Regions from separate parts of the Stenotrophomonas muris genome, predicted to be linked through region 1. Evidence: riboswitches for the same ligand, from Rfam matches in the RefSeq annotation. Region 1 holds a riboswitch; the other holds the start of a gene.
The links. Region 1 has a riboswitch for cobalamin ahead of btuB (TonB-dependent vitamin B12 receptor). Riboswitches for the same ligand answer to the same signal wherever they lie in the genome.
Positions count from the first base shown of each region.

Region 2: it holds a riboswitch for cobalamin, as region 1 does, so the genes downstream of both, ACUVWL_RS16375 (epoxyqueuosine reductase QueH) here and btuB (TonB-dependent vitamin B12 receptor) in region 1, are expected to answer to the same signal.

Region 1 covers NZ_CP199879.1:3,201,774-3,206,267, reverse strand. Annotated here, with positions in the region: gene gph (phosphoglycolate phosphatase) at 1-47, shown strand, start outside; gene btuB (TonB-dependent vitamin B12 receptor) at 141-1,982, opposite strand; cobalamin riboswitch at 2,098-2,320, opposite strand; gene ACUVWL_RS14925 (histidine phosphatase family protein) at 2,463-3,041, shown strand; gene ACUVWL_RS14920 (TfoX/Sxy family protein) at 3,133-3,495, opposite strand; gene ACUVWL_RS14915 (GAF domain-containing protein) at 3,492-3,974, opposite strand; gene bioD (dethiobiotin synthase) at 4,043-4,494, shown strand, end outside.
Region 2 covers NZ_CP199879.1:3,503,487-3,507,980, forward strand. Annotated here, with positions in the region: gene ACUVWL_RS16365 (bifunctional nicotinamide-nucleotide adenylyltransferase/Nudix hydroxylase) at 1-817, shown strand, start outside; gene ACUVWL_RS16370 (nicotinate phosphoribosyltransferase) at 882-2,291, shown strand; cobalamin riboswitch at 2,425-2,654, shown strand; gene ACUVWL_RS16375 (epoxyqueuosine reductase QueH) at 2,816-3,502, shown strand; gene pncA (bifunctional nicotinamidase/pyrazinamidase) at 3,558-4,184, shown strand; gene purU (formyltetrahydrofolate deformylase) at 4,318-4,494, opposite strand, start outside.

The sequences.
Region 1 (4,494 bases):
ACGACCTGCGTGAGTTGCCGGGGTTGGCCGCGGGCGTTCGGGTGTAGAGCCGAGCCCACGCTCGGCTGCTTCATTGCGTGAGCCGAGCATGGGCTCGGCTCTACAGTAGATCGGCGCCGGGCGATGCCCGGCGCGCGCCTTCATTTCGGCTGGTAACGCACGCTCAGCTGGTATTCGCGGCCGGGCTGGTTGAACCACGCCACCGTCTCGTAGCGGCGGTCGAACACGTTGGCGGCACGTGCCAGCAGCGACCACGCCGGCGTCAGCGCGTACTCGGCGCGCAGGTCCAGCGTGCCGTAGCCACCGACCTTCACCGCGTTGGCGGCATCGTCATAGCGCTTGCCCGCACCCTGCACGGTCAGGCCGGCGCGGAAATCGCCGAAGCGGCGGTCGACGTCCAGGCGCGCGGTCTGCTGTGCACGGCGCGGCAGCCAGTTGTCGAACTGGGTGCTGCCATGGGTGCGGTTGCGCGGGTCGGTGTAGCTCAGCTGCGCGTTGAGGTCGAAGCCGGCCAGCAGCACGCCACCGGTCAGTTCGGCGCCACGGATGCGCGCCTTCTCCACCTGCTGCATTTTCATCGTGGACGCATCGTAGGTGATCAGGTCATCGATGCGGGTCTCGTACACGTCCAGGCCCCAATGCCAGCCCTGGCCCTGCTGCGAAACACCGAGGTTGGCGCTCTTGGACTTCTCCGGCTTCAACGTCGGCACGCCGCTCCACGGGTCGTACAGGTCGCTGAAGGTCGGTGCCTTGAAGGCGGTGCCGTAGCTGGCATTGACGCGCAGGCCGTGGTCCAGCTGCATTGCCCAGCCGAGACTGCCGGTGGCGTGGTTGCCGAACTGCTGGTTGTCGTCGTTGCGTGCGCTGGCCTGCAGCTGATGGCGGCCGAAGCGGCCCTGGTACTGCACGAACACGCCGGTGTTGCGACGGCTGTCGACGAGGTAGCCCGCGCTGCTGCCGTCCAGGTTGTCTTCGCTCCAGTCCACGCCGGTGCTCAGCAGCTGGCTTCCGGTCAAGGTGAAGTCACCCTGCAGCGAGGCGCTGTCGCGGTGGGTCTGCGCGCTGCCGCGTGCGCCGAAGTCGCCGAAGTTGTCCGATTCGTTGTCGCTGCGGCCGACGTTGGCGGTGAACGCCAGGCGCCCGGACGGGGTGTAGCGCACCTTGCCGGCCAGCACCTGCTGGCGGGTTTCCGAGTAGTTGTAATAGCCGTCGTAGTGGTTCTTGCCGTCGGCGCGCAGCGCACTGCCTTCCACATTCCACTGGTCGTTGAAGGTGTAGCCGCCACGCAGGCTCTTGGACAGGTTGCGGTAGCCGTCGCGGTCGGGTTCGTCAGCGAAGCAGCCGGTGAACAGCGTCGCCGAGCCACGGCAGGCATCGACGCCATCGGAATGCTGGTAGGCGATGTCGGCGCCGAACCAGCCGCGTTCGGTGCCACCTCCGATGCCGCCGCTGGCTTCGCGCAGGCCGTTGTTGCCACCACCGAGCTGGAAGTGCGGAGCAAAATCGCCCTGGTTGCGGCGGGTGAAGATCTGGATCACGCCACCGATGGCGTCGGCGCCGTACAGGCTGGACTGCGGGCCGCGCACGATTTCCACGCGTTCGATCTGCGCCAGCGGCAGGTCCTGGTACATGGCCAGGCCGAGGTCGGCACTGTTGATGCGCACGCCATCGACCAGCACCACGGTGTGGCCCGAGTTGGTGCCGCGCAGGAACAGCGAGCTCTGCTTGCCGAGCCCGCCGGCATTGGTCAGGTTGATGCCGGCGCGGCCGCGCAGCAGTTCCTGCAACGAGGTGGCCTGACTGGATTCGATCTGCGCGCGGTCGATCACCTGGGCTGGTGCGATGCTGTCCTGCAGGGCGATCGGGGTGCGGGTGGCGGTGACCAGGATCTGGTCGAGCGCGGTGGTGTCATCGGCGGCCTGGGCCAGCGCGGGCAGGGCGGCCAGCACGGCCAGGGACAGCATTCGGGACTGCAGCTTCATGGGGGACTCCAGGTGCCACGCACGCCCGCGTGGCGAAGGGGAGGAGCCGCGAAGGCAGGCATGCGCCGACGCCGCAGCGCAGGCTGCGGTCATCCAGCGCCATGCCCACCGCACCGCGACCTGAGGCTTCCGGGCCGGTCTCCGGGCTTGCCGCCGGGTGGCGCGAGGCCACCGTCCAGCCGCCTTCCCATGCCTGCGGCACAGTGGCGTTGTTGCCTGGAACTGACGTGCTTACCGTTGCGGGGGCAGCGCCGGCCTGGCGTGGATTCACGCGTCACCGGCTTCCCGTTTCAACCTGCCGGCCGTGGCCGCAGGTCACCTGGAAGTGCGCGCAGTCTACGGCATCGCAGGCGGCCCGTAGCGTCGAGCGTACCCGACTGCCTTTGCTGTGCCCTTAGAATGGTCCCTCGATCCCGTGGTGCCGTTGCCGATGTCCGCCCGTTTTCCGCTGTTCCCGCGTTGCCTGTACAGGACGCACGCATGATCCTCGACCTGGTCCGCCATGCCGGCAACGGTCGCGATGAGTTCCTCGATGGCCGCAGCGATCCACCGCAGCTGGCCCGCCTGCCGCAGGAACTGGTCGACGCCTACGCTGCGCAGCCCTGGGAACGGGTGATCAGTTCGCCGCGGCTGCGCTCGCTGCACACGGCGATGGCCCTGGCCACCCCGCGCGGGCTGGACGTGGAAGCGGAGGAGGAATGGGAAGAGCTGGATTTCGGCGATTGGGACGGGCAGTCGCTGTTCGACCTGCCGGAGGATGCACTGGCGGCCTTCCATGCCGATCCGCATGCATACCCACCGCCCAACGGTGAGAGCTGGGGCCACTTCGAGCGGCGTATCGCGCGCGCGCTGGATCGACTGCTCGATGATGACGACCCGGTGCCAACGCTGGTGGTCAGCCATGGCGGCCCGCTGCGCATGGTGCTGTCGCAGGTCTGCGGCCTGCCGATGTCGCTGTGCTGGGCACTGCGCATCGACCACGGCACGCGCCTGCGGGTACGGCTGGAACGTGGCGAAGCCGGGCTGGCAGGCGAGCTGCTGGAACTGCAGCAGCCGTAACCCATCGGTAGTGCCGGCCGCTGGCCGGCAGTCTCAGGAATGTTGAAAAGACCACGCAGTTGCCGGCCAGCGGCCGGCACTACCGGTGCGGTCAATCCTCGTCCGCATCCTCGGTCACGCTGTCTTCCGCGTCATCGTCGGCATCGAAGCGCTGCTCATGCACCGGACCCGACGCCGGGCCGGCCGCCTTCAGCGGATGCGCGGCGATGCGTGCTTCGTAATCCTGCACCAGCGCCTCACGCTGCGGCTCGCTCAGTTCCTGCCAGTGGCAGTCCAGCAGCGCGCCTTCCAGCGAGTACAGCAGGTTCAGGCTGGGCTTGAAGCCGGCGCGCTTGACCTTGACGAAGGCGCCGACTGCGCCGGTCGCAACCAGGTCCTCGCGGCTGCGCAGGCCGACCTGGCGCAGCCACGCTGCACTCTTGGGGCCGATGTTGCGCAGCTTCGGTGCGCTCATCCCAGCGCCTCGACGAACACGCGGGCGATGGCTTCCAGGCCGGCCTGGTCATCGGCATCGAAGCGGCCGATCTTCGGGCTGTCGATGTCGAACACGCCGATCAGTTCATCGCCGCGCAGCAGCGGCACCACCAGTTCCGAACGCGAGGCCGAATCGCAGGCGATATGGCCGGGGAAGGCATCGACGTCGTCCACGCGCTGGGTCACGCGCTGGCTGGCGGCGGCACCGCACACGCCCTTGTCCAGCGGGATGCGCACGCAGGCCGGCAGGCCCTGGAACGGGCCGACCACCAGCTCCGTGCCGTCGTACAGGTAGAAACCCACCCAGTTCAGGTCGGGCAGGGCGTGGTAGACCAGTGCGGAGAGGTTGGCCGCGTTGGCGATGCGGTCGGACTCGGCGTAGACCAGGCCACGGGCCTGTTCCAGCAGCTGGGCGTATTGTTCCGGCTTGCTGCCGGTAAGCGAGGCATTGGCGAACATGCCCGCAGTCTAGCAAGCGCGCCGGGCCGGCGATAATGCACGCTCTGTTGCCCTGTTGGAGCCCATCGATGCCGTTGCCCGCTACGCTGCCGCCCGCCCTGTTCATTACCGGCACCGATACGGAGATCGGCAAGACCGCGGCCAGCACCGCGCTGCTGCAGGCGCTGCGCCGGCGCGGCCTGCGCGCGGTGGGCATGAAACCGGTGGCCAGCGGCAGCGAAGACCTGGGGCAGGGCCTGCGCAACGAAGACGCGCTGGCGCTGCAGGCGGCCAGCTGGCCGGTGCCGGACTATGCCGATCTGAACCCGTATGCGCTGCGGCAGCCGCTGGCACCGGAGCTGGCCGCTGCCGAGGACGGCGTGCGGGTGGAACTGGCGCCGATCGTGGCTGCGTTCGCGCGACTGCGCGCACAGGCCGACATCGTGGTGGTGGAAGGCGTCGGTGGGTGGCTGGCGCCGGTCTCGGCCACGCTGGACCAGCTGGACCTGGTGCGAGCACTGCAGTTGCCGGTGCTGCTGGT
Region 2 (4,494 bases), 300 kb from region 1:
CCTGTACAACGAAGCACAGTGGATCGCCAACGTGCAGCGCCAGGTGGCTGACGCCCTGCGCAACGACGGTGCCGCCGCCGATGCCAGGGTAGGCCTGATCGGCATGGACAAGGATGCGTCCAGCTACTACCTGCGCGAGTTCCCGCAGTGGCCGCTGGTGGACGTGCAGCACACCGCCACCCTGTCGGCCACCGAGCTGCGGCGCTACCTGTTCGAGGCCGGCGACGTCGACTTCCACGGCGCGCTGCTGATGCTGCGTGGCAATGTGCCGGCGCCGGTGTACGACATGCTCGAAGCGTTCCGCAAGAGTGCGCCTGCGTATGGCCAGCTGGTGGCCGAGTACCGCTTCATCGAACAGTACAAGGCCGCGTGGAAGGATGCGCCCTACGCGCCCACCTTCGTCACCACCGATGCGGTGGTGGTGCATTCGGGCCACGTGCTGCTGGTGCGTCGCCGCTCGGAACCCGGCAAGGGGCTGTGGGCATTGCCCGGCGGCTTCGTCGGCCAGGAACAGAGCCTGCTCGACAGCTGCCTGCGCGAACTGCGCGAGGAAACCCGGCTGAAGATTCCGTTGCCGGTGTTGAAGGGGTCGCTGAAGGGCCAGCAGGTGTTCGACCACCCGGACCGCAGCCAGCGTGGCCGCACCATCACCCACGGTTTCCACTTCGAGTTTCCGGCCGGCGAGCTGCCGCCGGTGCGCGGTGGCGACGATGCCGACAAGGCACGCTGGATACCGGTGAGTGAGGCCCTGGACATGGGCCCGCAGCTGTTCGAAGACCACCTGCACATCCTGGAGTACTTCCTCGGCCGCGGCTGACCGGCCCGGCTTTCCCACTGGCGGATAGACCGCCGGTGCCACCCGACGCGAAGGAGCTTCCGTCATGCACTACCTCGATAATCTTCTCCTCAACACCGACAGCTACAAGGCCAGCCATTGGCTGCAGTACCCGCCGGGTACCGATGCCACGTTCTTCTACGTCGAATCACGTGGCGGCCTGCACGATCGCACGGTGTTCTTCGGCCTGCAGGCGATCCTCAAGGACGCGCTGGCACGGCCGGTCACCCACGCCGACATCGACGACGCTGCTGCGGTGTTCGCCGCGCATGGCGAACCGTTCAACGAGGCCGGCTGGCGCGATATCGTCGACCGGCTTGGCGGCCACCTGCCGGTGCGCATCCGCGCCGTGCCCGAGGGCAGCGTGGTGCCTACCCACCAGGCGCTGATGACCATCGAATCGACTGATCCGGCAGCGTTCTGGGTGCCGTCGTACCTGGAAACGCTGCTGCTGCGGGTGTGGTATCCAGTCACCGTGGCCACCATCAGCTGGCACGCACGGCAGACCATCGCCGCGTTCCTGCAGCAGACCAGCGACGATCCGCAGGGGCAGCTGCCGTTCAAGCTGCACGACTTCGGCGCGCGCGGTGTATCGAGCCTGGAATCGGCCGCGCTGGGCGGTGCCGCACACCTGGTCAACTTCCTCGGCACCGATACCGTATCGGCGCTGTGCCTGGCGCGCGCGCACTATCACGCGCCGATGGCCGGCTATTCGATTCCCGCCGCCGAGCACAGCACCATCACCAGCTGGGGCCGCGAGCGCGAGGTGGACGCCTACCGCAACATGCTGCGCCAGTTCGGCACGCCCGGTGCGATCGTGGCGGTGGTATCGGACAGCTATGACATCTACCGCGCCATCAGTGAGCACTGGGGTACCACCCTGCGCGATGACGTGATCGCCTCGGGCGCCACCCTGGTCATCCGCCCCGACTCGGGCGACCCGGTGGAGGTGGTTGCCGAAAGCCTGCGCCGGCTGGATGAAGCGTTCGGCCACAGCCTCAACGGCAAGGGCTACCGCGTGCTCAACCACGTGCGGGTGATCCAGGGCGACGGCATCAATCCGGACACCATCCGGGCGATCCTGCAGCGCATCACCAACGACGGCTACGCCGCCGACAACGTGGCCTTCGGCATGGGCGGTGCGCTGCTGCAGCGGCTGGACCGCGATACGCAGAAGTTCGCACTGAAGTGCTCGGCGGCGAGGGTCGAGGGTGAGTGGATCGACGTCTACAAGGATCCGGTCACCGACGCCGGCAAGGCCAGCAAGCGTGGCCGCATGCGCCTGCTGCGCCGCCTGGACGATGGCAGCCTGCACACGGTGCCGCTGCCGGCCAACGGCGACGACACCCTGCCGGACGGCTTCGAGGACGCAATGGTGACCGTGTGGGAGAACGGCCGCCTGCTGCACGACCAGCGGCTGGACGACATCCGCACGCGGGCGGCCGTGGGGCATTGAAGGTGCATCCCGACCGGGGTCAGAGCCCGCTGCGTGGCAGCGGGATCCGACCCCTTCCTTCCGCTGGGGCCGGATCCCGTTGCAGCGTAGCGGGTTCTGACCCCTGCGCTCTTGACCGGCGCCACCAACAGGTCCACCTTGCACACGCCGAAGGTATCCCTCCCATCGCTGCGGCGCGGGGAGGGATTTAAACGGGAATCCGGTGAAGCCGCCTCGCGCGTCCATTCCGGAGCTGCCCCGCAGCGGTGAATGGAAACGAATCCTGCCAACAGCACTGGGCTCGCGCCTGGGAAGCGGCGGGTAGTAGGTGGGCTGCGGCCCGTGTCCATCAGCCCGAATACCGGCCCCGGCCGGGGGACACGACCGTCCCCTGACTCGACCTGGAATCTCCGCGGGGAGGTTGCCGGGGCCGTCGTCGTCCTGCGCGTGCAGGCGGTGTGGCCGCGCGCGTCCTGTTCACGGTATCCGGCCAGACCCGTTCACCCACGCGCTGATGCATGGGCCACCGCCGTTGCCGGCGGTCCATGCGGTACCTGACGATGACCGAGCTCCAACGCCCCACCCTGACCCTGCCCGCCGACGGCAAGCGCCTGCTGCTGCATTCGTGCTGCGCGCCCTGTTCCGGCGAAGTGATGGAGGCGATCACCGCCTCCGGGATCGACTACGCGATCTTCTTCTACAACCCCAACATCCACCCGGTGAAGGAGTACGAGCTGCGCAAGCAGGAGAACATCCGCTTCGCCGAGCAGCACGGCATTCCCTTCATCGACTGCGACTACGACACCGACAACTGGTTCAGCCGTGCGCGCGGCATGGAAAACGAACCCGAACGCGGTATCCGCTGCACGATGTGCTTCGACATGCGTTTCGAGCGCACCGCGCTGTATGCGCACGAGCACGGCTACGACACCATCAGTTCGTCGCTGGGCATCTCGCGCTGGAAGAACATGGCGCAGATCAACGACTGCGGGATCCGTGCGGCGTCGCGCTATGAAGGCCTGCAGTACTGGGACTACAACTGGCGCAAAGGCGGCGGCGCCAGCCGCATGATCGAGATCAGCAAGCGCGAGCAGTTCTACCAGCAGGAATACTGCGGCTGCGTGTACTCGCTTCGCGATGCCAACCGCCATCGCCGCGAGAATGGCCGCGAGCGGATCAGGATCGGCCTGCTGTACTACGGGCAGGACGCTGGGACGCCACAGGGCGATTGACGTGCAGGCATGGGGCGGCCACGCTGGTCGCCCCTTCTGTTGTAGCGGACCTGCCATGACCGCCCTGCCCGCCGATGTCGCCCTGCTGGTGATCGACCTGCAGCCGGACTTCATGCCCGGTGGCGCCTTGGCCTGCGACCAGGGCGATGCGCTGGTGGCACCGATCGCCGATCTGTTGGCGCAGCGCCGCTACCGCACCGTGGTGGCGACCCAGGACTGGCACCCGGCCGACCATGCCTCGTTCGCCAGCCAGCACCCCGGCCAACGCCCCTTCGAGACCATCCTGCTGCACGCGCAGCCGCAGACGCTGTGGCCGGACCACTGCGTGCAGGGCAGCGCCGGTGCCGCGCTGCACCCGGGCGTGGACTGGACCGTGGCCGACCTGATCCTGCGCAAGGGCACGCGCCAACAGGTGGATTCGTACAGCGCCTTCCGCGAGAACCATGGCCCCGATGGCGAACGCCCGGCCACCGGCCTGGCCGGCTGGCTGCACGAACGCCGCATCCGCGAAGTGCACGTGTGCGGCCTGGCCCGCGACTACTGCGTGCTGTGGAGCGCGCAGGATGCGGTGAAGTCCGGCTTCCGGGTGAAGTTCCTGTGGGACCTGACCCGGCCGGTGACCGAAGCCAACGACGCGATGGTGCGCGATGCGCTGGGCAAGGCGGGGATCGCGACCGCCTGACCCACAACGGTAGTGCCGGCCGCTGGCCGGCAACCTCGGGATCTCTGCAGTTGCCGGCCAGCGGCCGGCACTACCGGATCACATCCGTGGGTAGCGCCGGGCCATGCCCGGCGGACCTGGAAGGGGCAGCGCGTTACCGGAATACCACCGTGCGATGCCCGTTGAGCAGGATGCGGTGCTCCACATGGCGGCGCACGGCGCGTGCCAGCACCAGCGATTCGGTATCGCTGCCCAGCCGCACCAGCTCGCGCGGCGCCATGGCGTGATCCACGCGGGCCACGTCCTGTTCGATGATCGGTCCTTCGTCCAG